DNA from 4 places in the Nonomuraea sp. NPDC026600 genome. Region 4 is predicted to be linked to each of the others. Evidence: riboswitches for the same ligand, from Rfam matches in the RefSeq annotation. Region 4 holds a riboswitch; each other region holds the start of a gene.
The links. A riboswitch is a leader RNA that binds a small molecule or an ion and turns the genes downstream of it on or off. The one in region 4 is predicted to bind cyclic di-AMP.
Positions count from the first base shown of each region.

Region 1: it holds a riboswitch for cyclic di-AMP, as region 4 does, so the genes downstream of both, AB0F17_RS14915 (hypothetical protein) here and AB0F17_RS45155 (C40 family peptidase) in region 4, are expected to answer to the same signal.
Region 2: it holds a riboswitch for cyclic di-AMP, as region 4 does, so the genes downstream of both, AB0F17_RS12570 (NlpC/P60 family protein) here and AB0F17_RS45155 (C40 family peptidase) in region 4, are expected to answer to the same signal.
Region 3: it holds a riboswitch for cyclic di-AMP, as region 4 does, so the genes downstream of both, AB0F17_RS60660 (CHAP domain-containing protein) here and AB0F17_RS45155 (C40 family peptidase) in region 4, are expected to answer to the same signal.

Region 1 is NZ_JBEZYD010000005.1:398,900-406,038, forward strand. Features, by position in the region: gene AB0F17_RS14900 (PadR family transcriptional regulator) at 1-397, opposite strand, end outside; gene AB0F17_RS14905 (MDR family MFS transporter) at 454-1,902, shown strand; gene AB0F17_RS14910 (DUF5302 domain-containing protein) at 1,950-2,150, shown strand; cyclic di-AMP (ydaO/yuaA leader) riboswitch at 2,315-2,452, shown strand; gene AB0F17_RS14915 (hypothetical protein) at 2,662-3,363, shown strand; gene AB0F17_RS14920 (alpha/beta hydrolase) at 3,413-4,258, shown strand; gene AB0F17_RS14925 (hypothetical protein) at 4,326-4,697, opposite strand; gene AB0F17_RS14930 (roadblock/LC7 domain-containing protein) at 4,716-5,099, opposite strand; gene AB0F17_RS14935 (hypothetical protein) at 5,129-6,088, opposite strand; gene AB0F17_RS14940 (roadblock/LC7 domain-containing protein) at 6,092-6,469, opposite strand; gene AB0F17_RS14945 (NAD(P)-dependent oxidoreductase) at 6,704-7,139, shown strand, end outside.
Region 2 is NZ_JBEZYD010000004.1:490,976-498,114, forward strand. Features, by position in the region: gene AB0F17_RS12550 (RDD family protein) at 343-804, opposite strand; gene AB0F17_RS12555 (RDD family protein) at 941-1,462, opposite strand; gene AB0F17_RS12560 (hypothetical protein) at 1,466-2,344, shown strand; gene AB0F17_RS12565 (amino-acid N-acetyltransferase) at 2,367-2,924, opposite strand; cyclic di-AMP (ydaO/yuaA leader) riboswitch at 3,214-3,370, shown strand; gene AB0F17_RS12570 (NlpC/P60 family protein) at 3,457-4,419, shown strand; gene AB0F17_RS12575 (LuxR C-terminal-related transcriptional regulator) at 4,558-4,770, opposite strand; gene AB0F17_RS12580 (helix-turn-helix domain-containing protein) at 5,440-5,838, opposite strand; gene AB0F17_RS12585 (zinc-binding dehydrogenase) at 5,918-6,526, shown strand; gene lysX (bifunctional lysylphosphatidylglycerol synthetase/lysine--tRNA ligase LysX) at 6,597-7,139, opposite strand, start outside.
Region 3 is NZ_JBEZYD010000056.1:19,440-26,578, reverse strand. Features, by position in the region: gene AB0F17_RS60675 (transposase) at 1-774, shown strand, start outside; gene AB0F17_RS60670 (hypothetical protein) at 1,166-1,900, shown strand; gene AB0F17_RS60665 (hypothetical protein) at 1,999-2,163, opposite strand; gene AB0F17_RS60660 (CHAP domain-containing protein) at 2,448-3,128, opposite strand; cyclic di-AMP (ydaO/yuaA leader) riboswitch at 3,140-3,275, opposite strand; gene AB0F17_RS60655 (Gfo/Idh/MocA family oxidoreductase) at 3,394-4,347, opposite strand; gene AB0F17_RS60650 (aldo/keto reductase) at 4,367-5,194, opposite strand; gene AB0F17_RS60645 (hypothetical protein) at 5,291-6,235, shown strand; gene AB0F17_RS60640 (DUF6716 putative glycosyltransferase) at 6,384-7,139, shown strand, end outside.
Region 4 is NZ_JBEZYD010000028.1:154,460-161,598, forward strand. Features, by position in the region: gene AB0F17_RS45145 (NYN domain-containing protein) at 1-526, shown strand, start outside; gene AB0F17_RS45150 (C40 family peptidase) at 626-1,585, shown strand; cyclic di-AMP (ydaO/yuaA leader) riboswitch at 2,366-2,523, shown strand; gene AB0F17_RS45155 (C40 family peptidase) at 2,597-3,115, shown strand; gene AB0F17_RS45160 (hypothetical protein) at 3,234-4,145, shown strand; gene AB0F17_RS45165 (M48 family metalloprotease) at 4,157-5,782, shown strand; gene AB0F17_RS45170 (glycosyltransferase family 4 protein) at 5,779-6,864, shown strand; gene AB0F17_RS45175 (carbohydrate ABC transporter permease) at 6,875-7,139, opposite strand, start outside.

The sequences.
Region 1 (7,139 bases), on a different contig from region 4:
CCTTGGGTTTGCACTCCAGGACGGTCAGCCGCTCCGCGAACTGCGCTCTGATCCGCTCGACCACCGCGATCGCCGACTCCCGGTCGAGCAGCGTGAGCAGGAACGCCTGGAGCGCCACCTCGCTGCGCGGCGCGGAGGTCGGTTCGCGCTCGACCAGCCAGGAACGGAGCTGACTCGCGCCCTCAGGCGTGATCGCGTAGAGCTTCCGCCCGCGTGCCCCCTCCGACTCGACCGCCACCAGCCCGTCGGCGGCCATCTTCACCAGCTCCGGGTAGATCTGCGTGTGCCCGGCCTGCCAGACGTGATTGAGCGACCGCTCGAACGATTTCGTGAGGTCGTAGCCGCTGGCCGGCCCCGTGGCGTCGAGGAGTCCGAGCAGTGCGATCCGTAGGGACATGTAAGTCAGCATACCAAAGGATTGACATGTCAGTCCTTACATGTCAATCTCCACATATGACTACTGACACGAAGCGCGGAGGCGATGGCCTCCTGCTGGTCGCCGTGCTCGGCGGCATGTTCCTGGCGATGCTCGACCAGACCATCGTCGGCACGGCCCTGCCCCGGATCATCGCGGAGCTGGGCGGCGTTGATCTCTACACCTGGGTGGTCACGGCGTACCTGCTGACCTCGACCGTGACCGTGCCCCTCTATGGAAGGCTGTCGGACCAGCACGGCAGGAAGCCGCTGTTGCTCATCGGCATGTCCGTGTTCCTTGTGGGGTCCGCGCTGTGCGGGGTTGCCCAGGACATGACCCAGCTCATCCTGTTCCGCGCGCTGCAGGGCCTGGGGGCGGGCGCGCTGCTTCCGCTGTCCATCGCCCTGGTGATCGAGCTGTTCCCGCCGACCAAGGGCGGGGCCCGGGTGCAGGGGGCGATGGGCGGGGTGATGGCGCTCAGCTACCTCGCCGGGCCGTTCCTGGGCGGGCTCTTCACCGACCACGCGAGCTGGCGCTGGGCCTTCTACGTGAACGTGCCGATCGGCCTGGTGCTGATCGGGATCATCGTGCTGCGCCTGCCGCGCCAGGCGGGGCATGGTGGCGGGCGGCCGGACTACCTGGGCATCGGGGTGTTCACGGTGGCCATCAGCGCGCTGCTCATCGGCCTGACCGAGAAGGGGCTCGACGCCCACACCTGGACCAGCGTGCCGGTGGTCGGGCCGATCGTGCTGGCTCTGGTGTTGCTGGTGGTGTTCGTGGTGGTGGAGGGGCGGGCCGAGGCGCCCATCATGCCGTTGCACCTGTTCCGCAACCGTACGTACACGCTGGTCAACGTGACGTCGTTCTTCACCGCCTTCTGCATGTTCGCCGGAGTGGTGTTCCTGCCGCGCTACTTCCAGGAGGCGCTCGGCGCCACTGCGACCGAGTCGGGGCTGCGGATCTACCCGCTGACCCTGGCCATGGTGGTGGGCAGTGTCCTCATGGGCGCGCTGATGAGCCGGACGCGGGTCTACAAGCCGTGGCTGGTGGCGGCGCCGTTCCTGCTGGCCGTGGGCGCGCTGCTGTGCTCCGGCCTGACGCTGGACACGCCGCCCTGGGTGCTCGTCGGGTGGATGGCGCTGATCGGCCTCGGCATGGGCCCCATGCTCTCCGGCCTGACCGTGGCCGTGCAGTCCTCGGTGCCGCCCCAGTACATCGGCACGGCCTCGGCGAACCTGACGTTCTTCCGCCAGATCGGCGGCTCGGTCGCGCTGGCGCTGGCCGGCACCGCGTACACCTCCGAGATCACCGCCGAGGCGCCGCTGCACGGGCTGGCCGCCGCGCACGCTTCGGCCGCGGCCCTGGTCATTCCCTCGCTGGGCGTCGCGGGCGCCCTCGTGGCGCTGGTCGCCCTGATCGCCATGCCCGGCGCGCGCATCGACCGGGAGACACCACAGCCCAAGGTCGAGGCTGGTTTCGCGTCCTGAGCGCCGTCATGCGAAGCTGTCCTTGTCCCCAACACCAGGAGGTCCTCATGGCGGAAACACCGGAGCCGGAAGTCGACGAAACTCCCGAGGACGAGATGAAGCGCAAGTTCCGCGAGGCGCTCGAGCGCAAGCGCGGCCAGCACGCCGACTCGAGCGCGGGTGGCAGGGGCAACGACCCTTCCAAGATTCACGGCGCTCACGGGCCCGCCGCCAGCAAGCGTTCTTTCAGGCGGAAGAGCGGCGGTTGACAAGGGCTTTTCGGGGGGTACGGCATGCCGTACCCCCCTTTTTCTTGACCTCATAGGTAGATCTTCGCCCGATTCATGGGCTTAAGTTTGCCTTTGTCCGATTCTCTCCATATAGTCCAAGGAAGTTACCAGCCGGTGACCTGGCGCTTCAGCAGAGAGGCGTCGACCGGCAGGCGCCGAATTTCGCTCAGGCGAGAACCGGGGAACCACCGTTCCTTAGGGGTGAATCCGACCATCGGTCGGTAGGGCATCTCCACGTCCGAACCCGTCAGCTAACCCGGTAGGCGAGATGGAGAGGACTCCTACCGCATGTTTAACTCCCGTGCTGTGCCGCCCGCCCGCGTGTTGCCATCCGCCGACGACTGACCGGCACCATCCCCCAAGCTCTTCCCGCGCTCCGTCGCGTAGCGACCGTTTGGCATTCCGCCCGGCTACGCCCCTCCTTTAGCGAGCGCTCTCCTCCCTGTACCCGTATAAAGGACTTTGCTGCTTCATGTCTATTCGCTCTGCCATGCTGACTGCCGCCCTCGTCGGCGCCCTGTCCATCGGTGCCGCCACGGCCGCGCACGCCGACTCCGGCACTGACAAGAAGGTCCTGCTCAAGGGCTCGACCACGGCGTCCTACTTCTGGGACGACTCCTCCGGCCGCGCCGGGGACACCGGCTTGCCGGCCAGCGGCAAGCCCATGCAGAAGCGTCTCGCCGCCAGCCCGAGCTGGCCGCTCATGACAGAGGGCTACGTTGTCTACAAGGGCAAGAAGATGCCCTTCTTCGTCGGTGACCGCGGCCCGGGCACGCCGTCCTCCAGCGGTGTCATGCTCGACCTGGACGCCAAGACCTTCGCCGACCTGACCGGCGGCCGCTTCAACTCCAGCACGCTGGGTGTGGACGGCGTCGGCGGCCAGGGCCACATCAAGGTTGGCTACATCATCACCAAGTGGGGCAACGGCCCGGGCAAGAAGAACTACCCGGTCGCCTACTCGACCGGTGCCTACGCCCGCGTGGACCACAACCCCGCCAAGCCCCCGCAGGTCGCCGCTCCGAAGACGGTCAGCCCCAAGCCCGCTCCGGGCGCCGACCTGCCCGCGGTGCCGGTGTCCGACAAGAAGGCCGCCGAGTCGAGCGACGCTCTCAACGGCGCCGTGCTGGGGGCCGGGCTGGCGATCGTCGGTGGCGGCGTGATGGTCGGCCGCAAGCTCCTCCTCCAGCGCTGACGGTCCGTCGGTCTTTGCTTCGCGGGAAACAGAATGTCATTCTGATCCCGTGACCAAGCATGCAGTCGCCAACGGCATCCAGATCGCCTACGAGACCTTCGGCTCATCCGACGGACGTCCCCTGCTCCTCATCATGGGGCTCGGCGCCCAGCTCATCCACTGGGACGACGAGCTCTGCGAGCTCCTGGCGGAGCAGGGCCATCACGTCGTCAGATTCGACAACCGTGACTCCGGTCTCTCCACGCACCTGCACGACGAGGACGTTCCCGCATTGGGGACGTCCTCGTCGTATTTGCTGGACGACATGGCCGACGACGCCGCCGGGCTGATGGACGCCCTCGGCTGGACCGCTGCCCATGTGGTGGGCGCCTCGATGGGCGGGATGATCGCCCAGACGCTCGCCATCCGGCACCCCGAACGCGTGCTGACCCTCACCTCGATCATGTCGACCCCCGGCCCGAACGTGGCCCCGCCCACCCCGGAGGCCAGCGCGGTGCTGCTCGCACCGCCCGCGCCCGATCGGGCGGGCGTCCTCGCCCAGGCCCTGACGACCTGGTCGGTGATCGGCTCGCCCGGCTTCGACCTGGACCGGGAACGCATCGTCCGGATGTCCGGCCAGGCGTACGACCGGAGCTTCGACCCGCCGGGCACGACCCGGCAACTGGCCGCGATCCTGGTCTCCGGTGACCGCACCGAACAGCTCGGCACGCTGGGCGTGCCCGCCCTGGTCATCCACGGCGAGGCCGACCGGCTCGTCCCGGTCGTCGGCGGCCGGGCCACGGCGGCGGCGATCCCGGGCGCCAGGCTGCTGACGTTCCCCGGCATGGGTCACGATCTGCCCGAACCGCTGTGGCCGGAGATCGTCGACGCCATCACCAAGCTCACCACCGGGTGACGTACCGGAGATCGCTGGAGGACGGTGGCTCGCGTTCGCCGCGCCCGTACGCGAGCCACCGGGTCTCTCAGACCTCCAGCTTCTCCTCGATGCCGCGTAGCTGGTGCCTGGCCATCGCGAGGTTGGACCGCGCCCGGTCCAGGGCGAGATAGAGGAACAGCCCCTTGCCGCCGCGGCCGGTGATCGGCCGGATGATGTGGTACTGGCCGCCGAGCGTGATCAGGATGTCCTCGATGGATTCCTTGAGCCCCAGCGAGTCCATCGTGCGCAGCTTGGCCTTGACCACCTCCGTGTTACCCGCCGCGGCGACCTGGAGATCCAGGTCCTTCGAACCGCCGAGCGCGCCCAGAGCCATGCCGCTGCCGTGGTCGACGATCGCCGCTCCGATCGAGCCGTCGATCGTCATCATCTCCTTGAGAGAGACGTCCATGCTGGCCATGCCTTCCTCCGTTCAAGGTCAGTGAATCCGTGCTGCGATGGCGGCCACACTGGCCGCCGTCTTGCGCCCCTCCAGCCGGAGCAGCCCGAGATTGGTGCCGGGCTCAGCCAGGACTGTGAGGACGATGGTGGGGCCCGCCGCGTAGAAGGCGGCGAAGCCGGCGGTGCCGGAGATGAGCGTCTCCTCCAGTACGCCCTGGCACGTCATGATCGTCATTCGCCTGCTCAGCGCGAGCAACGCCGCCGACAGCGCGGCGGTCTGCTCGCTGCTGCCGTTGGCTTTGCCGCCGTTGTCGCAGGCGATGGTCAGGCCGTCGACCGTGCAGGCGACGCTCCCGCTGATGTCCGGGGTGCGCTCGCGCAGGAGAACCATCTCCCTGAGCACCTCTTCACACAGCTTCACCGGTGGCCTCCTTTGCGGGCGGAGGAACCTCATGTCAGCTCCTCCAGTGCCTTCTTCAGGCGCATCAGCAGGGCCAGGTCCGTGGGGTCCGCCGAGATCGGCGGGCCGAGCGGCAGGCCCGGGGCAGCGGAATCGTGTGCCGGCCGCTGATCGGCCGTGCCGGGCACCCGCCGCGGCAGCGCGCCCTGCCGGTCCCCGGCGGCTTGCGGTGCGCCGTCTTCGGTGGCTTCTGCCGCGTCGTCCGTGGCGGTGTGCGCCGGGCCGCCTGCCGCGTGCCGTGCCGTGCCTTCCTTGGTGGCCCGCGTGGTGCTCGCGCCCTTGGCCGGGTCGTGCGTGGGGGCGGTCTCTCCGGGTGGTGCCAGCAGCCCGGCCGCGGCCATCCTCCGTACGGCCAGGAGCACCGAATAGCCGGACCTGCCGATCCGTTTGGCCAGGTCAAGCGGTGTCGCCTCGGCATCGGCCCCGATGACGACCTCCCACTGGACCGAGTCCAGCGTCACCCCGTTCCCCGGCAGCCGCGGCACCGGCCGTACCGGAGCCGTGTCCAACTGGGCCGACGGCCAGATCTGCGCGAGATAGGCCCGGCGGCGCGCGCACTCGCGCATCAGCCCCGCCACGTCGAAGTACCACTGCCCGCCCAGCCAGTGCTGCTCGCCGGGCCGGAACTTCGGCCGGTTCCCGCCGACCGGCAGCAGGAAGAACGCGGCGTCCAGGACCGCCCCGAGCACGCAGTACTGCAGCTCGCCCAGCGTGACGGGCCCTTCTTCCAGCAGTCGCGCGCAGCCCCCGTCGGCCTGCAACCGGCGCAGCGCGGCCTCCGGCAGCCGCCCCCGCGCCGCCAGCACGCGCTCGACGCCGGGTGTGTGGGCGCACTCCATGTACGTGACCCGGCCCTCGCTGAGGAAGATCGTCCCGGCCCGGCCCACGCGGAGGGCGCCCGTGGAACGTTCACGGGCGAGGCCGGCCAGGAGCGTGTCCAGCGGTGCCATGGCTCAGGTCAGCAACTGGCTGGAGATGGCTTGCAGGCGATAGCGCGCCAGGGCGAGGTTCGACCGTTCCAAGTCGAGGCGCAGGTAAATGATGAGCGGCCCCTCGAATACCGTTTCCAGCATCCTGAGTAAATGATGGCCTTTGTCGGTAGTGACCAACATGTCATCAATGCGGACCGTTTCGCCGGGGCAGGAACGGGCCAGGCCGTCCATCGTCGCACGCAGCGTCTCGGTCAGGGCGGCGGCGGAGCTTTCGGCGTCCACACCTTGCGGCGGGCCGCTGACGGCCACGGCCATGCCGCTCGTCTGGTCGAGGAGCATCGCGTCCAATGCCCCTGGTATCGCCATGACCTCGGTCAGGCAGTCGTCCAGTCCCAGCACGTGCACCCTCCCACGCCGTCGTGAGGACGGGGACAGCGTAGGAGCGATGGATGGCAGCGTGGTGATCGCATAAAGCGATATATGTATGAAGTTGAAGATGTCTATGGCCAGGGTGGAGAAAAACCTAACCGCGACGGAGATTTCCTGAATTCATGGGTATTGCTCACGACATTTAAGAATCTCATTCACATTATCGTCGGAAGTAACCAGTATCCAACGGATATTCTGGAGGACATGAAGATCCTTCTCTTTGGCGCGACCGGCATGGTCGGTCAGCGCATCGCCGCCGAACTCGCGAACCATGGCCACGAGGTGACCGGTGTCAGCAGGTCAGGGCCGGTCAAGGGGGACGTGCGCGACGCCGCCACCCTCGCCCGCGGCCACGACGTGGTGATCTCCGCGATCGCTCCGGCCCGCGACGGGAGCGAGCCCGAGGAGCCGTTCCTCGACGCCCACCGCGCCCTCATCGACGGTGTCCGCGCCGCCGGGGTCCGGCGGCTCATCGTCGTCGGCGGCGCCGGCAGCCTTCAGGTGGCGCCCGATCTCGACCTGGTCGACGCGCCCGGGTTCCCGGAGATGTACAAGAAGGAGGCGCTGGCGCAGCGGGCCGCCCTGCGTCTCTACCGCGAGGTCGACGACCTCGACTGGACGTACGTCTCCCCGGCCGCCG
Region 2 (7,139 bases), on a different contig from region 4:
AACTTCACTACGCCAAAGATGAAGGCGCCGCCCACGACCACGGGTGGGATGAGGGCTGACAATACGTCGGTAAGGGCCTGCATTCGTCCTCGTCTCCACAGCGGACCGGGGGTTTCGATGGGCGCTTTATCCACAAGCGGCCCCGGCATGAGCGCCCCTCATGCCACATGAGGTGGACAACCGCCCGCACCTGACCATAGTGGTACACGGATGCCGTCCGTGTGCCAAGGGCGTCAACATCCGGCAACCCGGACGTCTCACAGCCTAATGCCAGTCTCTCCAGACTCCTTACCGGATCAAGTGAAAATTTTACGGAAAGGCATCAGCCCAGGTACCGAAGGCTCAGCGAAGATCTTTGGACACCAGTGTTCCGGCGAGCCTGTCGTGCGGACCGCGCTGCAGCGGCTTGTCGATCAAGATGAGGATCCCGACCCCGAAGACGAAGATTCCGGCCAGCACATTGACCACCGGAATGCCCATCACCATGACGGCTCCGGGATAGATCAGGGACCGTTTCAGCAGCGCACCTCGCCGAAGGCCACCAGGTGCCAGGCGAATCTTCATGATCGCTTTGCCGAAGGTGCGGCCGCCCATGGAAAGCGCGGTCCAGTCATAGACCGTATATCCCAGCCCGGCGAGCAGCCACGCGAACACGCCGGGCAGCCGGCCGTCGAACGCCTCCAGCAACCCGACAGTTCGAAAGGCCGCCCAGAGCGCGACGAACAGAATGTAATAGAAGACACCGAAGACGAGGGCTTCAATGAGGCGGGCGGCCAGCCGTTCCCACCATTCCGCTGGGACCACGTCACTCCACGGCGGCGACCCGGCCATAACCCACCTCGACCCTTCGGCGAACCGACCGCTACCCATTTTGGTACGGCCCGCACACACAAAACAGAGGCCGGCCAACCGGCCGACCTCTGTTTCGCGCTCGCGAGGACTACTTGATCTTCACGACCACGGTGTTGCTGAACTTGTCGGCGAACGTCTGCTGCAGCGGCTTGTCCCAGAGCTGGGAGGCACCGTTCAGCGCGACGGCGATCCCGCCGAGCAGCGTCCCGACGAACGGGATGATGCCGAGGAGGTATCCGCCCCAGGTGATGGCCGCCCGCTTGAGCGCCACCTCGTTGGGCAGGCCGCCGGGCGGCAGCATGTTGCCCATGGGCACGATCTTGATACCCATGACCAGCTTGCCGACCGTCTGGCCGCTCATCTTGGTCATGAAGTACTCGTAGGCGACATAAATCGCCGTCATCAGGATGGTCTGCACGATCCCGTAGGCGAGCGGGCCCAGCAGGCCGCTCGACGTACCGGTCACGGAGTTGTAGCTGCTGAGCAGGATGGCCGCGAGAATGAGGCCCAGCACCCCGGACACGATGCCGAAGATGACACCGTCGATGATCCTCGCCACGAGCCGCTGCCACCACTCGGCGAGCGGGGCCGGGGCTCCGGGCGGCTGCATCCCGTGCGGCTGGGCGCCGTAACCGGGCTGCTGGCCGTACTGGGGTTGCTGCGGCTGCCCGTATCCGGGCTGGCCGCCGTACTGCGGCTGCTGCTGACCGTAACCCGGCTGGGACTGCTGCTGCTGCCCGTACTGGGGTTGCTGACCATAGCCGGGCTGCTGGCCCGACGCGGGCTGCTGGCCATAACCAGGCTGCTGACCGTAACCGGGCTGCGATTGCGGCTGCTGACCGTAATCAGGCTGCTGACCATAGCCGGGCTGCTGGCCCGACGCGGGCTGCTGGCCATAACCAGGCTGCTGACCGTACCCAGGCTGCTGGCCATATCCCGGCTGGGACGGCTGCTGCTGACCATAGCCGGGCTGCTGGCCGTAACCGGGCTGCGGTTGCGGCTGCTGCTGGCCATAACCAGGCTGGCCGTACTCGGGCTGCTGGCCCGAAGCCTGCTGCTGCCCGTAGCCGGGCTGCTGGCCGTACTCGGGTTGCTGGCCATAGCCGGGCTGCTGCCCGTACTGCGGCTGCTGACCGTACTGCGACGGCTGCTGCTGGCCATATTGCGGCTGCTGGCCGTAGCCCGGCTGCTGCTGCTGCCCGTACTGGGGCTGCTGGCCGTACTGCGGCGGTTGCTGCTGGCCATAGTTGGGTTGCTGACCATAGGCGTCGTCCGCCCGGTAGCCAACGACCGTTACATCCGGGTCGGGCTCGCCATAGGGACGGCCCGCGTTGTGATGTCCGTATTCGGGAGTCCCGCCAGGCGCAGAGTGCTCGCCGGAATCATCCTGTGGATACGGCGGCTGTCCGGTGCTCACCGTGTCACCTCGCTTCGAGTGCGCATGTGGCACGTGTCAGGACACATGCCTGTGCTGCCCAACGTATCGACATAGGTATCAACAATCACCTTTCGCATTAGTCAAGGTCCGCGTCACCCGATGTCAGGTGGAGCAGCATGCGGGTGTTCCCCAGAGTGTTGGGCTTGACGTGTTCCAAGTCGAGGAACTCGGCGACACCCTCGTCGTACGAGGCCAGCAGCTCCGCGTAGACCTCTGGCGAGACCGGAGTGCCCTGAACCGGGCGGAATCCATGCCTCGCGAAGAAATCGACCTCAAAAGTCAGACAGAATACCCGGCGCAGGCCGAGCTCTCGAGCGGTAATGATCAAGGAAGAGACGATCCGGTGCCCGATTCCGAGGCCGCGGAACTCCGGGTTGACGGCCACCGTACGAATCTCCGCGAGATCCTCCCAAAGCACATGCAGCGCGCCGCAGCCGACCACCAGGCCACCGCGCTCGGCGATCCAGAACTCCTGCACGTCCTCGTACAGGGTGACCGTGGCCTTCTCCAGAAGCCGCGGTCCGGCGCCCGCGTAGGTGTCGACCAGGCGCCTAATCGTCCTGACATCCGGCGTGCGGGCACGCCGGACGACGATTTCCGTGTCCGGGACTGTCACTTCGGCGACCTGCTCCATGGGTCTCCAGAGTACAGATCCGATTACGGCTCACCCCTAACTGCGACCTCTCCCCCATCTCATGACATCTGGTGGTTGATCGAACACGATGGGGGATCCCTTGACTCCTAGGCTTCCATGTCTTGGCGAACTTGGTGGAAAAAGGACATAAAGTCTGTTCTGTACGGCCAAGCACGAGACCCTCTCGTGACCCTTCGGTTGCGAAACCTCTACTGACTTGGCAGTTCTGGTTGAGCACGAACGCCGAGTGCACTAGTGTCCAGCGACGATGTCACCCGCGCGAGCCAAGCGTGGAGACGCGCCCAATCTCCGCGAGGAGAACCGGGGACCCGCCGGTGGCGAGCTCATCCTGACGCCACCCTGGGGTGAATCCGAGCGGTTCGTTCGGTAGGGCTGCTCCGGCCCGAACCCGTCAGCTAACCCGGTAGGCGCCGATGAGAGGAGCTGGTTGGTGAAGTACACCCGCAATCGCGAGGGGAAGCCGGCGGGCGCTCACGCCCGCCCTCCGGGATCCCGGAGAGCCTCCACCCGCTTGGGTGTCATCGCGGCTACCGTCGCCACCCTCCTGTTCGCCATCCCCGTCGGCTCCGCCGTCGCCGATCCCAAGCCCTCGCTGAAGGCCCTGTCCAAGCAGGCCGAGGAGCTCCACACCCAGATCGAGACGCTCAGCGAGCAGTACAACGGCCAGCGGGAGAAGCTCAAGACCGCCAAGAAGGCGGTCGAGGCGGCCCAGAAGACGCTGGCCACCAGCGAGTCCGATCTGGCCGTCAAGCGCGCCAAGGCCTCGCTGCTGGCCCAGAACGCCTACATCAACGGCGGCCTCGGCCAGTCCCTGGCGTTCACCACCTCCGACGACCCCGAGAGCTTCCTCGACCGGGCGGCCACCACCTACGCGCTGGAGCAGCAGCAGGGCGCCGAGGTCAACCTGGTGACCGCGGCCAGGGAGGCCGCCGAGCGGGCCAGGACCAGCGCCAAGACGCGCATCGACGAGGTCCAGGAGATCGTCGACGGCCTCGGCACCAAGCGCGACAAGATCACCAAGCTGGTCGCCAAGGTCGAGAGCAGCCTCTTCAAGCGCGCGATCGGCGAGGCGGGCCGCCCCGGCTCGCGCGCCGTGAAGGTGAACCTGCCGGTCATCGGCGCCGGCAAGGCCGCCATAGCCGCCAGGTGGGCGCTCACGCAGCAGCTCAAGCCCTACGTCTGGGGCGCCGAGGGCCCGAGCTCGTACGACTGCTCCGGCCTGGTGATGGCGGCCTACCAGCGGGTGGGCATCTCACTGCCGCACTACACCGGCGATCAGTGGACGGCCGGCCGGCACATCTCCAAGGAGGAGCTGCGCGCCGGCGACCTGGTCTTCTTCTACGGCGACCTGCACCACGTCGGCATCTACATTGGTGGCGGCATGATGGTCCACGCACCGCAGACCGGCGACGTCGTGCGCATCGCGTCCATCGCTCGCCGTCCGTTCGCGGGTGCCGTACGCATCGCCGACTGAACTTCCGGCGCTCTGACAGCAGGCGTCCCGGCAGCAGGCGCCCTGGCGACAGGCGCCCGAGCAGCAAGCGCCGGCGGCGAACGCTCTGACAGCCGGGGTCTGGCGGCAGGGGCTCCGGCGGCGGGCCCGCCGGCGCGGTCAGATGAGCTGACGGCGGGCGGCCCAAGCCACGGCCTCGATCGCGGTGGCGACTCCGATGCGGTCGCAGATACCCCGCAATCTCCGGCGTACCGTGCGCCCGCTGATATCCAATCGTCTGCCCACCCGGTCAACCGTGACTCCCTTGGCAAGCTCCGCCAGCAACGCCAGATCCGCATGGCTGAGCTCAACGCCTTCAGTGAGCACATACATCGGGAGCCCTCCCCCCAACAGCAGAACTCGAGACGTCTCTGTCCGAGCAGAAGGTAAACGCATTCTGGAAAGGTCGTCAAGCAAGCCAATCCTCACATTTGACGATCGACATTGACATGATCCTCTATATGTGAAGTACTCGCCATATGTCGGCACACTTCGGGGCCTGATGAGCGAGCACAGCCGTCCTTACAAGGGCTCCGACCCACCACCGCCGAGCACCACGGACATGCTGGGCTTCGATCCCTGGGACGCCGATTTTCCGCCGCGCTCCATATACGAAATATCGGGAAATACAGCGGTGTGGGCCACTCTTTCGTACCTGGCCGGGCTGTACGTACGAGCCCTGCCGCGCGATCCCCGTTTCGGACACGGCTCCGACCCGCTCGGCAAAGGCGATCCGACAGAGCCGGTGGAATCGTTCCTGCTCATGAACTCCACGGACCGACCACAGCCGCCCGCGCGGGCTGGTCAAAAGAGAGCGCCCGCGGGCGGGTGCCGAGGCGATCGCGACCGAGCTGATCCGGACGCTGCCGAACGAGGCCGAACTGATCACTGTTCTCCTACTCGCCGCCGGACGCGGGACCGCTGTCAACCTAACCGCCGTCGGCGGCCTGAACGTTACGCGGCACGTGGCCGCTGCGGCCCGGAGATCCTGCCCGCAGACGGTCAGGCGGTGGCGTCGTACGTCTTCCTGGCCGCTTCGACGATCTGGATGTTGGCCTCGGCCCAGCCCTTGATCGCGGCCACCAGCGGCATCAGGCTCTCGCCGAGCGATGTGAGCTCGTAGTCGACCCGGACCGGCACCGAGGGCGTGACCGTGCGCCGCACCAGGCCGTCGCGCTCCAGCCCGCGCAGCGTCTGGGTGAGCATCTTCTGGCTGACGCCCGCGATGCGCCTGGACAGGTCGCTGTAGCGGCGAGGCCCGCTCGCCAGGCCGGTGAGCACCAGCGTCACCCATTTGTCGCTGAGCCGGTCGAGCAGCTTCCTCGACGGGCACTCCGCGAAGTAGGCGTCGAACGCCTGCTTGGCCTCCTCGCGCCGGTCGGCCGCCGTGGTCGTCGCCATCCCTCGTCCCTCCAGGTGAGTTACGCACTCACAGGTGTCTACTTACCAGAAGAGAGTAACTCTTCCTAGGGTCGTAGGCATGACGAACATGCGCGCGCTCATCGGTGGTACCGGCTCCCCACGGCTCGTGGAGGTGCCGGTGCCGGAGGCGGGACCGGGCCAGGTGCGGATCAGAATGGCGGCGGCCGGGGTGAACCCCTTCGACCTGGCGGTGGCCGCGGGGACACTGGCCGACCACGGCGTGGCCAGGAAGCTGGATTCCTACGGGCTCGGCTTCGATGTGGCCGGGACGGTCGACCAGGTGGGCGAAGGGGTCGCCTACCTGGTCGGAGACGAGGTGATCGCGCTGGTGGGCAGGCTGGAGCTGCCGGTCAAGGCGCAGGCCGAGTACGTGGTGGTCGACGCCTCGGCGGTGGCGAAGGCGCCCCGGGGCGCGTCGGCCGTGGCGGCGGCGACGATCCCGCTCAACGCGTTGACCGGTGTGGTGGTCATCCCGCTGCGCGGCACGGACGTCGCGTCGGTGTTCTTCAGGGCGGACGCGGCCCAGCTCGCCGAGGTGGTGCGCCTGGTCGAGGCGGGCCGGGTCACGCTGCGCGTCGCGGGCACGTACCCGCTGGAGAAGGCCGCCGACGCGCACGCCCGCCTCGCGGCAGGCGGCGTGCGTGGCCGGCTCGTGCTGGTGCCGTGAGCCGCGCGACACATCGGCCGGTGAATCGCTATGCTCACCGGCCGAGCGCCGTACGACGTGGCCGTGCGGGTCAGTTGGTCGGCTTGACCAGCGGGAACAGGATCGTCTCCCGGATGTTCTTGCCGGTGAAGGCCATGACCATCCGGTCGATGCCGGCGCCCATGCCACCCGTGGGCGGCATGGCGTACTCCAGGGCCTGGAGGAAGTCCTCGTCGAGCTGCATGGCCTCCGGGTCGCCCCCGGCGGCCAGCAGGGACTGCTCGACCAGGCGGCGGCGCTGCTCGATCGGGTCGACGAGCTCGGAATAGGCGGTGCCCAGCTCGGTGCCGAACCCGATGAGGTCCCACTTCTCGGTCAGCAGCGGGTTGTCGCGGTGCTGGCGGGTCAGCGGCGAGGTCTCCAGCGGGTAGTCCATGACGAACGTCGGCTGGATGAGCGTGTGCTCGACGAGGGCCTCGAAGATCTCCTGGACGAGCTTGCCCTGGCCCCACTTCGGGTCCCAGTGGACATCCCGCTTGTCAGCAAATTTCCGGACCTGCTCGATCGGGGTGTCGGTAGTGACCTCTTCGCCGAGCGCCTCGGACACCGTCCCGTACAGCGTGACGCGCGGCCA
Region 3 (7,139 bases), on a different contig from region 4:
CCGCTCGGTGAGGCCAACCTGATCTGCCAGCGCGGGGTGTGGCTGCTGCAGGTCGCCGTCACCCTGCCCAAGCTGGCGGTGCGCCAGCCGGTCCACGGCTTCCTCGGGGTGGATCAAGGGGTGGCGAACCTGGCGGTCACTTCCGACGGCGCGGTGCTGCCCGGCCCCGCACTGCCTGGGCCGATCGGCGGCAACGGCCACGTCCGCACCCTGCGGGAGCGGCGCCATCGCCAACGCCGACGGCTGCAGAAGAAGGGGACTGCTGCGGCGCGGCGGGTATTGCGTCGCCTGTCGGGGCGTGAGCACCGGATGATGACCGACCTCAACCACCAAATCAGCAAATATGTGGTGCGTGAAGCCGAACGCACCGGCCGCGGCATCGCCCTGGAAGACCTCCAAGGCATTCGCGGCCGGGTCAGGGCTCACCGGCTCCAGCGACGCACCCTGCACAACTGGGCGTTCGCCCAGCAGATCACCTTCACCCGCTACAAAGCCGCCCGCGCCGGAGTCGCCTTCATCCTGGTCGACCCTGCGTACACCTCCCAGGCCTGTCCGGAGTGCGGGAACGTCAGCAGGGCGAACCGGCCGGCGCGGGGCCGGTTCGTCTGCACGGGGTGTGGCCTCGCTGGGCACGCCGACCACATCGCGGCCCGCAACATCGCCACACGCGGCGTAGCGGGCTGGGCTGCCATCAACCAGCCACACGCTACCGGCCTCCCTTCAGCCAGACGGGACCGCGAGAGCAAACCGCCAGCTTCAACCGGTGGTAGTTGATGATCCGCCTCCTTCACTCTCACGAACGCGTCGAACAGTCAGACCCCCGAATCGACACGTACGCAGAATTTTTTTACCAGGAGACGTCGTAGCGGTCACCCGCATCACGAACTGGGATCGGCCGCCTTCGGTGCAACGGACAGGCGGTCAACTCCCCGAGAGAGGTACCGGCTGGCTGGCGCGCTGCGGGCGACCAGTGGCGAGCCTCGCGTGGCGTTACTTTAGGTGGCAAGGCCTGAGCATAGTGTGATGGCTGGGTTTCTGTACCGGTTTCCGGCGTCACGATGCGCTGGGCTCCGCCCTGGAACAACGCCCGGGACAACCACGGTCCGCAGAACCCGGCGGCTGCCCCCGGGGTGGCCGCGTGAGCCGTCAACGATGGGGGAGCGCAATGAGCGACAACAGGGAACCGAAGCTGATCTACGGCCAAGGGGCGGAGGCATGCCCGGGGGGGAACTTCTGTCTCTACCGGGGCTCGAACTTCAACGCGGGTCAGACCCCGGGGCGTGGCGACAAGATCCTGGCCATTCCGATGGGCGCGTACGTCAACGACTTCTCCGAGTACGGGTTCGACCACAGCGGTGACGGGGTAAGTGCCGTCGTAAACAACACGGTCGAGGACAACGCGCTCTTCTCGGCCGCCGACCAGCAGGGGCACGCGCTGCCGGTGGACCGGGGGACCTCGATCGCGGATCTGCGGGGCATCCCCATGGCCGACAGCCCGAACGGCTCCTGGAACGACCAGGCCCAGTCCGCACTGGCGGCCCGCTTCGTGGGGAACCTGCGCGTCGACCAGGAGCTGCGAGGCCACTGGGCGGAAGGCGTGGGGCACATCTACTCCTACCGGCTCACGATGCACGCCGAGGACACCCGCGTCGTGAAATGGAGCGTGGGCTTCGGTGATCTGCCGGAGGAAACCTCGCTGTCCAAGAGCTTCGTCGACAACTTCTGGGGTGAGATCCTGCGCGACGGCACCGATGGTGCCGTCCTGCTCGGCTCCCCCCAGGGCGGCGGACACAGCGTCGACCCCGGGACGGACCTCCTCATCGACGTCCAGGTCCTCTACCCAGACGAAAGCCCCGCCTACGAACGCCTCATCGGCCTGAACGCCCAGCAACTGGGCTGACCCGGCGAGCAGGCAACCCACGCAGAACTCCCCGCGACGCCGGGGCGTCGCGGGGAGTTCTGCCGGGCGGGGGCCCGGTCTATCGTCGGCTGTGCCCGTCAGATGTGTTCGGCGGGGTTCGCCGGGAGGTAGAAGTTCCAGCTGCCGTGCCCCTCATGGGCGCCACCTGCGGGGCAGTGCCCGTTGTCGGGGCGACCGTTCCACCAAAGGGTGTAGCACTTGTTACAGAAGCGCCAATTGTCCTGCTGGGTCGTCGGTGACATGTCCCCTCCTGCGGTATGAGAACCGGCATGTTGCCTGGTCACCGCCAGTGTTGGAGGTGACGGCGGACCCGTACATCCCCAAACTTGGGGGTTGCGGCCGATACGGCGGCCATGCGCTGTTCGGTGGGACGTGATCCTCTTTCGGCTGTTCCGAAGCAGGTGGCCGGGGTTGTCGCAGGGGAGACGTACGACGAACGCGCGCCCAAAGGACGCGCGCTCGTCGAAAGGAGAGGCCAGGAGAGTCTCACGGGGGGAGGCGGGCCGGAGGACTCGGGGAGTAGCCGTCAGCCGGTGTAGTCCGGGTATCCGTAGCCGACGACCTGGGACTTCGGCCGGACACGCTGGGCGACCGTGCCGTTGCCGGTGTTGCCCTCGATCGTAGAGATCGTCCCGTTGTTGTTGTCCTTGACGACGAACCCGACATGCTGGATGTCGTCCAGGCTCTTGCTGCCGCTCCACGAGAAGAACACCACGGCGCCCGGCTTCGGGGCCTGGCCCCAGCGGTGGTTCTTGGCGAACCAGCGCGCGTGCTCGACGGTGTAGGCGTCCCAGCCGACCATGCTGCGCGCGCCGGAGTGCGCGCCGACCCACGAGACGAACATCGAGCACCAAGCGGCGTTCAGGTACTCCTGCTTGCTGCCGCCGTCGCGCTTGACGGTCTCCCGGGCGCGCGGCGTGTTCATGTACCACTTCTGGAACTTGGTGCCGCCGCCGGCGGCGTCCTCGGAGGTGCCGACCTGGGCCTTGGCCAGGGCCAGGACCTGCGCGGCCGAGATCTTGGCCTTGGCCTCGACCTTGGCCTCCGGGTGATCCGCGGGAGCGGCGGCGTGCTGCTGGGTGCCGGTAGCGATGGTCTCCGCGTGGGCGGTGGACTGCCCGCCGATGGCGGCGGCCGCGACGGCCACGCCGAGGGCGGCCTGAGCGAAGGTCAGCTTGGGGGCACGGGTAAGACGACTCATGGCCATCGAGGGGGTTCTCCTTGCTTCCATGCCGCTTACCGGGTTAGCTGACGGGTTCGGGCGTGGAAGCTGCCCTACGGCACTGACGTGCCGATTCACCCCAAAGACATGGGTCCCCGGTTCCGCACGAGGCGGATTCAGCGGTCACAGGACGATCCTGTGATGTTTGTGCGATGGTCAGGCAACGAACCGGACAAACAGGTACGTATGCCTTAGATGTCGTACAAGGTAATACATGGGGCAAGGGGATTACAAATAGATAAACCGCTGGTCAGGAGAGTTGCCCGCGTACATCTGCCAGAAGCCCCATCATGGCAAGGCTTTCGTCAAGTGGCATGATCGCGGATTCTTTACCTCCCGCGGCCACGACGGCCCGCACCTCGCGGACTTCGCCGGCGTATCCGTTGTCCGCCGGATCGAGCACGAGCTCCTCCGTCTCCATCGACGGCCCGCTCAGCACGACCCGCTCCGGCGCCCAGAACGGCGCCTTGATGTCCGCGCGCATGCCGGTCCCCACCACGTAGGCGTCGTTCGCGTACGGGCCCAGCAGCGAGCACTCCACCAGGGCCCGCCGGCCGCCCGGATAGATCAGCACCCCGCCCGCCTCAGCGTCCACCCCCGAGGGCGCCAGCGAGCCCGTGATGTGCGCCCGTTCCGGCATCCCGAGCAGGAGCTGCGCCAGCCCGAACGAGTAGACGCCCAGGTCGAGCAGTGCCCCGCCGCCCAGCTCCGGCGCCCACAGCCGGTGCGCGGGGTCGTAGGGCGACTTGAAGCCGAACGACGCCTGGACCGAGCGGATCTCCCCGAACCGGGGATCGGCGGCCACCCGCTGAATCAGCGGGTTGAACCGCATCCACATGGCCTCCATCAGGAAGACCCCGGCCTCGCGCGCGAGCCGGACCATCCGCTCCGCGTCGGCGACGGACGCGGCGAGCGGCTTCTCGCACAACACCGCCTTGCCCGCCGCGATCGCCGCCTCGGCCACCTCCAGGTGCTGGGCGTGCGGGGTCGCCACGTAGACGGCGTCGACGGCGGGGTCGGCGCACAGCTGCTCGTACGAGCCGTACGCCGACTCCGCGCCCAGCTCCGAGGCCAGTGCCCGCGCGCGGCCGAGGTCGCGGGAGCCGACGGCGGCCACCCGCATCCCCGGCTCAGCCGCGATGACCGTGCCGACCCTCTTGGCGATGACACCCGTGGCCGCGATACCCCATGCAAAATTCTTCATGGGGGGAGATCGTAGGGAATCAACCCATCCAGTGAAAGGTGTCCGGGTCTGGGCCGATGCGGCCGTCTGTCGTGTTCATGGCGCCGATCGCCGCCATGTCCTCGGCGTCGAGGACGAAGTCGAACACCTCGAAGTTCTCCTTGATCCGGGCCGGCGTGACCGACTTGGGGATCACCACGTTGCCCAGCTGGATGTGCCAGCGCAGCACGATCTGCGCGGGCGTCCTGCCGTACTTCTCCGACAGCACGCTCAGCGCCGGGTCGCCGAGCAGGCCCTGGCCCTGCCCCAGCGGGCTCCACGCCTCGGTGAGGATGCCGTTGGCCTCGTGGAACTCCCGCAGCCGCCGTTGCTGGAAGTACGGGTGCAGCTCGATCTGGTTGATGGACGGCGTGATGTCCGTCTCGTCGATCACCCGGGTGAGCGTCTCGACGGTGAAGTTGGACACGCCGATCGCCTTCGCCCGCCCTTGACGGTAGATCTTCTCGAGGCCGCGCCACGCCTGCACGTACGTGCCGTGCTTCGGCAACGGCCAGTGGATCAGATAGAGGTCCACGTAGTCGAGCCCGAGCCGCGACAGGCTCTCGTCGAACGCCTCCTCGGCCCGGCCGTGGTCGGGATTGAAGAGCTTGGTGGTGATGAACAGCTTCTCGCGCGGGATCCCCGAGGCGCGTACGGCGCGGCCGACGCCCTCCTCGTTCCTGTAGGCGCTGGCGGTGTCGACGTGGCGGTAGCCGATCTCCAGAGCGGTCGTCACGACCTGCTCGGCCTCGTCGCTCGGCACCTGCCAGACGCCGAACCCGAGCTGCGGCACCTGTACGCCGTCCGTATTGAGGAGTAGAGAGTTCATGGTCTTCATTGTTCACGTGTCGTTTCTGACGGCTTAAGGCGGGCGGGCTAGCTTGAAGCGGTCGTGAACGGGCCATCACCGGGCGGGGAGTACAGAGTGGGCAAACAGGCGTCGGCCTGGGTGGAGTCCCCGCTTCAGATGCTGTGCGCCATCGAGGCCCACCGCGCTGGGCTGCTCGGGCCTGCCACCGCCGTCGTCCCGCGTGCCGGTCTCCGGGCGCTGAAGGCCACGCGCCGGGCGCTGTCCGACCTGGCGCTGCCCGAGGGGCTGGAGCTGGCCGAGCCGCGCGAGCGCATGCCACGCTCCCCGCACGCCGTCGGCGACGCCTTCTCCGGCCGTGTCCAGGTCCGCTGGCTCGTCTCGCACCCGGGTCGCATCGTGATCGTCGACGATGGGCTGGCCACGCTCCGGCTGCTCGAACTGCTGGCCGCCGGGCCGTACAAGCCGCTGTTGCGGGCGCGGGCGCATCCGGGGAAGCTGCGTGCGGCGCTGGGGCTGGCGGCGGCGATCAGGCTGCGCGCGAGCCGGGTGTCGGTCTTCACCGCGCTGCCGGTGTCCGACGAGTTGGCGCTGGCCGTCCGCGCCGTGGGCGTCGACCTGGTCCGTCACGACTTCGGGTGGCTGCGTGAGCAGCCGCTGGGCGGCCCCGGACCGGTCGAGCGGACCGTCGTGCTCGGCACCTCCCTCGTCAGGAACGAGCTGGTGCGCCGCGACCGCTACCTGAGCTGGCTGATGGACCTGGCCGCCGAGGAGCCGCTCGCCTACTTCCCGCACCGCCGCGAGGACCCCGCGGATGTGGCGCTCATCCGCGAGCGGCCCGAGATCACCGTGTACGACGCCGGCGTGCCCGCCGAGCTGACGCTGCGCGGCCTCGACCCCAGCCAGCGGGTGCTCAGCCTGCCGTCCACCGCGATCACCTCGCTGCGGGTGCTGCTCACGCCGCGTGGCGTCGCGGTGGAGCCGGTGGACGTACAGGACGATTGGTGGACGAGCAGGGCGGCCCCCGCCCTGCGTTCGCATCTGACCGGTGTGGCCGGGTGACCGGCGCCAACCCCTATCTGACCGGAGCGGCCGGATGACCGGCGGCATCCTCTGTTCGACCGGAGCGGCCGGGTGACCGGCGGCAACCCCTACCTGACTGGAACAACCGGGTGACCCGCGTCAACCCGTATCCGACTGGAGTGACCGCGTGAGAGTGCTGGCCGTGGCCGACTCCGACTCGTACCTGAAGTGGGCGGCCTGCCTGCTCGGCGACCTGCCTCCCGGCTCCGAGACGGAGCTCGTGGTGGTGCGTACGCCGATCGCGCCGTCGCCCGAGCAGATCGCCGCCGCCGTGGGCGAAGGTCCCACGCCGGCGCTGATGTCGGCGCGGGCGGTGCGGCGGCTGGCCGAACGTACCCGGCCGGACGCGATCATCGTGGCCTGTACGGGGCCGGTCGTGGACGTGCTGGTGGCCGAGGCGTTCGCCGGGCTGCGGCCGCGGCCGGTGTTCGTGACCGGGCTGCCGGGCATCTCGGTGCCCGCGACGGAGAAGGCGTGGCTGTTCCGCAGCGGCTGCGACCTGTTCGTGGTGCACAGCGAGCGGGAGGTGGCCGAGTTCGGCGGGATCGCCGCGCAGCTCGGCGGGGGAGGGGCGGTCGGGCTGGCCCGGCTGCCGTTCCTGCGCCCGCGGGCCGTGCGCGGCGGCGGGAACCGGGTGGTGTTCGCCACCCAGGCCAAGGTGCCGCGCGAGCGCGAGGATCGCGAACGCGTCCTGCTGTCGCTGGCCGAGCTGGCCGCCCGCCGGCCGGACCTGGACGTGGTGGTGAAGCTGCGCGCCCTGGAGGACGAACGGCAGACGCACAACGAACGGCACCACTACCAGCGGCTCTGGCGCGAGCTCGGCGAGCCCGGGCGGGTGGCGTTCGAGGCGGGTTCGATGCACGACCAGCTCGCTCAGGCGGCC
Region 4 (7,139 bases):
CAGGGAGCTGGCCCTGCCCACCATGATCAGCAGGCCCGCCGACTCGGTCGCCGCGCTCACGGGCGAGCGCCCCGGCGTCAGAGGCGTGCCCGCGCGCGCCCTGGCCGACGACGATCCGCAACTCCTCGACCAGTTGCTCGCGCTGCCGCAGGTGCATCTGATCATCGACGGCTACAACGTGACCAAGACCGGTTACGGCACGCTGACCCTGGCCGATCAGCGCACCCGGCTGATGACCGGCCTCGGCGGGCTGGTCGCGCAGACCAGGGTCGAGGTGACCGTGGTCTTCGACGGCGCCGAGCTCAACGCGCCCGTCCAGGTGGTGGCACCGCGCGGCGTGCGGGTGCTCTTCAGCGCGCCCGGCGAGATCGCCGACGACCTGATCCGCCAGCTCGTCCGGGCCGAGCCGCCAGGACGGGCCATGGCGGTGGTCTCCTCCGATCGCGAGGTGGCCGAATCCGTCCGTCGCATGGGAGCCAGACCGGTTCCGTCAGGTCTGCTGTTGCGCAGGCTGGGCCGCGCCTAGATTACGAATCGGCCGTTCAGGTAAAAGCACACCCGCCACTTCTGTACCATTTCGCCCCAGATGTATTCCCTGGGAGGCGACACTGTGAGGTTTGGCCGGGTGCCACTGGCTGCGGGTCTCGCGATCGGGCTGCTGCTGTCCCCAACGAGCGAGGCACTGGCCGCGCCGAAGCCCACGATCAAGCAGGCGAAAGCCAAGCTCAAAAAGCTGAACGACAAGGCCGACAAGGTCGTCGACCGTTACAACACGGCGACCGAGAAGTACAAAACGGCCCAGGGCGAGTACGGCAAGCTGAACGCGAGCTACAAGCGCAAGCTGGAGACGGTCGCCACGCTGCACGCCCAGGTGGTCGCGATGGCCGTCGACACCTACAAGCTCGGCCCCGACGCCGGCTCCTGGCCCACGATGGTCGGCCAGCCGGACCCCACGGGCATGCTGGGCAGCCTGGCGCTCGCGGACCAGTTGTCGCAGGAGAAGCTGGAGCGGCTGGTGGCCTTCGACCGGGAGAACCGCGGCCTCAAGGACGAGCGCGACAAGGCCGAGACGGCGCTGCAGGCGGCCGACAAGGAGCGCGACGGGGTCGAGAAGGAACGTTCGGAGGTCCGCAAGCTCATCGCGCAGCAGAAGAAGCTGCTCGACAAGCTCGGCGCCTACAAGACCGGCGACCCGAACAGCACCGGCATCAAGTACACCGGCGCGGCCTCCGGCAACGCCGCCGCGGTGCTCAGGTTCGCGTACGCGCAGGTGGGCAAGCCGTACGTGTTCGGCGGTACGGGGCCGCGCGGCTGGGACTGCTCGGGGCTCACCCAGGCGTCGTGGCGCGCGGCGGGCGTCTCGCTGCCCCGCACCACCTGGCAGCAGTGGGCCTGGGGTTCCTCCCGCAAGGTGGATCTGAAGGATCTGCAGCCGGGGGATCTCATCTTCAGCTCGGGGCTGGGGCATGTGAGCATTTACGCGGGCAACGGGCAGATCGTCCACGCGCCCCAGACCGGCGACGTGGTCAAAGTCGTCACCCTCTCCTCCTACGGTGGCAGCCTGGTGGGGGCCATCCGCCCGTAGCGCTTTTGCTGAGTTCAAAAGCGTTATTTTTCTGTACGGCCAAGCACGGTGGGCCCCGCCCGCCGTGCGGGGCCGGGGCCTGTCCAGGGGCACGCTCCTCCGGTGGAGACGGCTGCGCGCCGTGACGTGCGCATTCTTGGCCCCGGTCCGTGGATTCCGGCGCCCGGGGTCGCGTGCTGAAGAGTGATAAATGCCACGTCGGTGTCCGTGTTCCCGGCGTGTGTGGCGAGCTCAGCGTGGCGCGTCTGGCGCTCTGAGTGAGCGTGGCGCGCGTGCGCAAGGCGGGGTCGCGGCGTGGCCCACATCGACCATACCGGCGGCGGGGTCATGCTCGGCGTGCTTTTCGCATGCTCGCCGAGCCGCGACGGCCGACGGGGGCCGTACTTGTCCTGGGATCTCGGCCGGAGATCGTCGAGGGTTCTTTGGATCTAGGGCGAATGGTGTTCGGGGGGCTGCGACCGCTGTGACCAGCGATCTGGTGCTAACGGGACCAGTGGTGCAGAAGTGACGAATGGGACCTGACAGATCGAGGTATCGTCAAGTGTGAGAAGGGTCACATTTGCGTAACATAAACCGCTGCTCCATCTGGGATTGCGGTCCTGACTGAGGGGTCTGCCTGATCCTGACAACCCCATGACGCCTTTGCCAGTTCGTTACTTAGGGCGTAGCTTCTGGCCTCGCGGCGAACAAGCCATGGCGTCGCGGCTCTCCATCGGGTCTCCGATGTGGACAGATAGAAAAACCGTTCGGTCACCGCCATTTCCCAATGTCACCAATTGCGGCGGTGGCCTGCCGAATCCGTGCAGCCAGGAGCACGGAACCGGGGACCCAGCGATCCCGTCCCAGGGATCAGGGGTGAATCGGCGCTTATCGCGCCGTAGGGCGACTTCCAGGCCCGAATCCGTCAGCTAACCCGGTAGGCGTTCGTGGAAGATCCAAGGAGAAATCCTGTCTACCTCCCCCTATAACCCCCGTCTGTCCCGCCTTGCCCTGAGTGGCGCAGCACTAACGATGACCGTGACGGCCGGAGGTGTGGTCCTCCACGCCCCGACGGCGCAGGCGACGACGGCGCGCGAACCGGCCAGTGTTTCCCGGACGACCACCACGGCGGGTAAGACCGTCAAGTCCGTGAAGAAGACCGCGCACCAGACGGCGGTCGCTCGGCAACAGGCGAGGGCCCGCACGGCCGTATCCGTGGCCAAGGACCAGCTCGGTGACCCGTACCGTTACGGGGCCACAGGACCCGGTTCCTTTGACTGCTCCGGTCTCGTCCAGTACGCCTGGAAGAAGGCCGGCGTCAAGATCCCACGCGTGACGAACAGCCAGTTCGCAGGCATCAAGAAGAAGGTCTCCTGGAAGAATCTGAAGCCAGGCGACCTGCTGTTCTTCCATGGGCTCGGCCACGTTGGCATGTTCGTCGGCAACGGCAAGATGATCCATTCGCCGAGAACAGGTCAGACGGTGCGCATCGAGAAGCTCAACGGATGGCGCAAGGCGTCGTTCGCGGGCGCGGTGCGTCCCGGTCTGTAAGGCGGTGCGTCCCGGCCTGTATGACCGTCACGAAGGTCCCGTCCCGCTGGGGACGGGACCTTCGCGCATTTTCCCGTGACGGCCGGTCTCCCGCGGTGGGCGACTACCATCGGGGAACGTGTCCGTGCAGGTGAGCCGCCGAGTCGTGGTGGCGGGGGTGCTGCTCCTGGCCCTCGCCTCGGCCAGTGCCGTCCCGCACCGGGCCACCGGGACGGGTGACCTCGCGGCGACGGTTCGTGACCTGCCGTCCGGTGGTCGTGAGCAGCCTGTGGCGGGTCGCGGCCCGACGCCCGGTGATCGCGAGCTCCCGGCGGAGGCGCGGGGCCTCTGGGGTGACGGGGCGGATGTCGTACGAGGTGCGCGTTCGGTCGTGGTCGGTCACCACGCGGCCACCGAGCTGCTTCGCGACCTGGCGCGCAGGGCCGACGCCGCCGGGACGCGTGTCTCCGCCGTGCTCGGACGGCCGGTGCGGCCCGTGGTGCTCGTGCCTGGTTCGACGGCCGAGGCCGCGCGGGTGGCCGGGGTGGGGAGTGTCGCCGGGCTGGCGGCGGTGGCCGATGGCGGGCGGGTCGTCGTGGTGCCCGAGTACTTCGGCCGGCTGACCCCGACCGGGCGGGACGTCGTGCTCACCCACGAGCTCACCCACGTCGCCGCCGGGACGGAGCGGCTGCCTGTGTGGCTCTATGAGGGGTTCGCCGACTACGTGGGCTACCGCGACGCGGGGCTGCCGGTTCGGGTCGCCGCCGCTGAGCTGGCCGCCGAGGTGCGGGCCGGGCGCTTGCCGGGCGGGTTGCCGGGGCCTGAGGCATTCGCACCCTCTTCCCGGGACCCTGTACGGCTGGCACGGGCCTACCAGGAGGCGTGGCTGGCGTGTCGCTTCATCGCCGAGCGGTTCGGTGAGGGGACTCTGGTGAGGCTCTACCGTGATGCCCAGACGGGTGGCATCGACCGGGGGCTCGCCAGGCTCGGGCTCTCGGCAGGGACGTTGACGGCACGGTGGCGCGACTACGTGCGGGACCAGCTTGCGTAAGGGGAACGCGGATGGACGATCTGCAGAGCACCGACAACATGCCGCCTGACGACGACGCGGACCCCGCCGCCCGGCACCCGGGCTCACAGCCCGGTGAGAACGCCGCGCTGCCCGAGCCGCCCGGCCCCGGCGCCGTGTCGACTGGGCGGTCCGATGGAGACGACGTGCCGTTCGGGGCGGATGCCGGGCCGGCGGGGTCGGATACCGCCCCGGACACCGGGCAGACCGCACCGGGTGGGTGGGCCGCACCAGATGGGGGCTCCGCATCGGGCGGGCAGGCCACGCCAGGGAGGCAGGCCCCGCCAGGGAGGCGGGCCACACCTGACGGGAACGCCGCGCCAGGGGGACAGGCCATGCCGAGCGGGAACGTCGCGCCAGGCGCCCCCGCTACGCCCGCGCGTGCTGGGACCGGTTGGGCCTTGGTCCTGCTCGGGGTGGTGATCCTGGTCGTGGTGGCGTTGGCGACGCCGTGGCGGGTGATGCCGCCGGGCACTCCCACCGTGCCGCCGGATCCGGCGCGTGACTTCAGTGCGGGCGAGATCGCCAGGGCCGCCGCGTTCGACGCCGCCACCAGCGTCCCCGGGTACCTGTCGCTCGGGCTGACCGTGCTGTTCGCGGGGTTGCTGGTGCTCACGCCGTTCGGGGCCAAGGTGCTGGGCGGGCTGCGCGGGCCGTGGTGGGTGCGGGTGGTGCTCGGGGTGACGGTGCTGACCGCGATCGTGGAGGCGGTCCGGTGGCCGCTGGGCGTCTGGTTCGAGGTGGTGCTGCGTGACTACGGCCTGTCCACGCAGGACTGGGCCGGCTGGACCGGGGACCGGCTCAAGGGGCTGGCCGTGGGCGTGGTGCTGCAGTCGATCATGGTGCTGGTCGTGGTGGCGCTGGCCAGGAAGGTGCGGCGCTGGTGGATTCCGGCCGCCGTGGGGGCGTTCGCGCTGACCCTGCTGGCGTCGTTCGTGTATCCGGTCGTGTTCGAGCCGTTGTTCAACGACTTCCGCCCGATGCCGCAGGGCGCGCTCAGGGTGAACCTGATGACGCTGGCCGAGCGCGCCCACGTCCCGGTCGGGGACGTGCTGATCGCCGACGCCTCACGCCGGACGAACGCCCTCAACGCCTACGTCTCCGGCTTCGGCGCCACGCGCCGGATCGTCGTGTACGACACGCTGCTGCGCGCCCCGCAGTCCGAGGTCGAGCTGGTCGTGGCGCACGAGCTGGGCCACGCCAAGTACGGCGACGTGCTCGTCGGCACGCTGATGGGCGGGCTGGGCGCCGCGTTCGGCGTGATCCTGCTGTTCCTGCTCCTGGGAGTGGTACGGCGGCGCACGGGCATCGTCTCGGCGGCCGACCCGCGGGCGGTGGGCGTGATCATGGGCTTGCTGAGCCTGGCCACGGTCATCGTGGGCCCGGCCCAGAACCTGATCAGCCGCCACATCGAGGCCCGCGCCGACCTCCACGCCCTGAACCTCACGAAGGACCCGGGCACGTTCCTCTCGATGCAGAAACGCCTGGCAATCACCAATATTTCCGACTTGTCGCCGGATCCGGTGGAATATGCGCTCTATGCCTCGCACCCCTCCGGTCCCGAGCGCATCGCCATGGCCCGGGAGTGGGCCGCGCTGAACGGTCAGCCACAGCCGTGACCGGTGTGCTCATCGTCACGAACGACTTCCCGCCCAGGCCGGGTGGCATCCAGTCGTTCGTGCACGGGCTGGCCCTGCGCACGCCCGGCGTGGCCGTCTACGCTCCGGCCTGGCCGGGGTGCGCGGAGTTCGACCGCCGTCAGCCGTACCGGATCGTCCGTCACCCCACCTCGCTGATGCTGCCGACCCGCGCGGTCGCCCGCCGGGCGGCCCGGCTGCTGGCCGAGGAGGGGGCGGACACGGTGGTGTTCGGCGCGGCGGCCCCGCTGGGGCTGCTCGCGCCGGGGTTACGGGCGGCGGGCGCGCGGCGCGTGGTGATGCTCACCCACGGCCATGAGGCGTCGTGGGCGAGCGCGCCGGTGTTCCGGGCGGTGCTGCGCAGGATCGGGGAGCACGCCGACGTGGTGACCTACCTCGGCGAGTACACGCGCGCCCGGCTGGCCGCCGCGATCCCGGCGGCGAAGCTGGTACGGCTGGCGCCGGGCGTGGACGCCGGCCAGTTCCATCCGGACGCGGTCAGGGCCGAGCTCGGACTGGACGGCCGGCCGGTGGTGGTCTGCGTGTCCAGGCTGGTGCCGCGCAAGGGCCAGGACCAGCTCATCAGGGCCTGGCCCCTGGTGCTGCGGGCGGTGCCGGAGGCGGTGCTGCTGCTCGTCGGTGGCGGGCCGTACCGCGAGAGGCTGGAGAAGCTGGCGCGGGGGCAGGAGTCCGTCCGGTTCACCGGCACGGTCCCGGCGGGGAGCCTGGCCGGTTACTACGCCGCCGCGGACGTGTTCGCGATGCCGTGCCGGACCAGGCTGGGCGGCGTCGACGTCGAGGGGCTGGGCATCGTGTTCCTGGAGGCGTCGGCGAGCGGCCTGCCGGTCGTCGCGGGCGCGTCCGGCGGCGCCCCGGACGCGGTACGGCACGGTGAGACCGGCCTCGTCGTCGACGGCACCGACGTGCACGAGGTGGCCGGAGCCCTCATCGAGCTGCTCGGCGACCCGGAACGCGCCCGCAAGATGGGCGCCCGCGGCCGTGACTGGATCGTCGGCGAGTGGGCCTGGGACCTGGTGGCCGCCCGCTTCAGCTCTCTCCTCTAGTCCTTGATGTCTAGCCTTTGGTGGCCCCCAGGGTGAGCCCGGCGACGAACTGCTTGTGCAGCATCTGGAAGACGATCAGTGTCGGCAGCGCGACCAGCATCGACCCGGCGGCCAGCAGGTTGTAGTCGGTGAAGAACTGGCCGCGCAGGTTGTTCAGGGCTGAGGTGACGGGCAGTTTGTCGCCCGACGACATCAGCACCAGCGCCCACAGGAAGTCGTTGTACATGAAGGTGAACTCCAGCGTGGCCAGCGCCGCCAGCACCGGCCGGCACAGC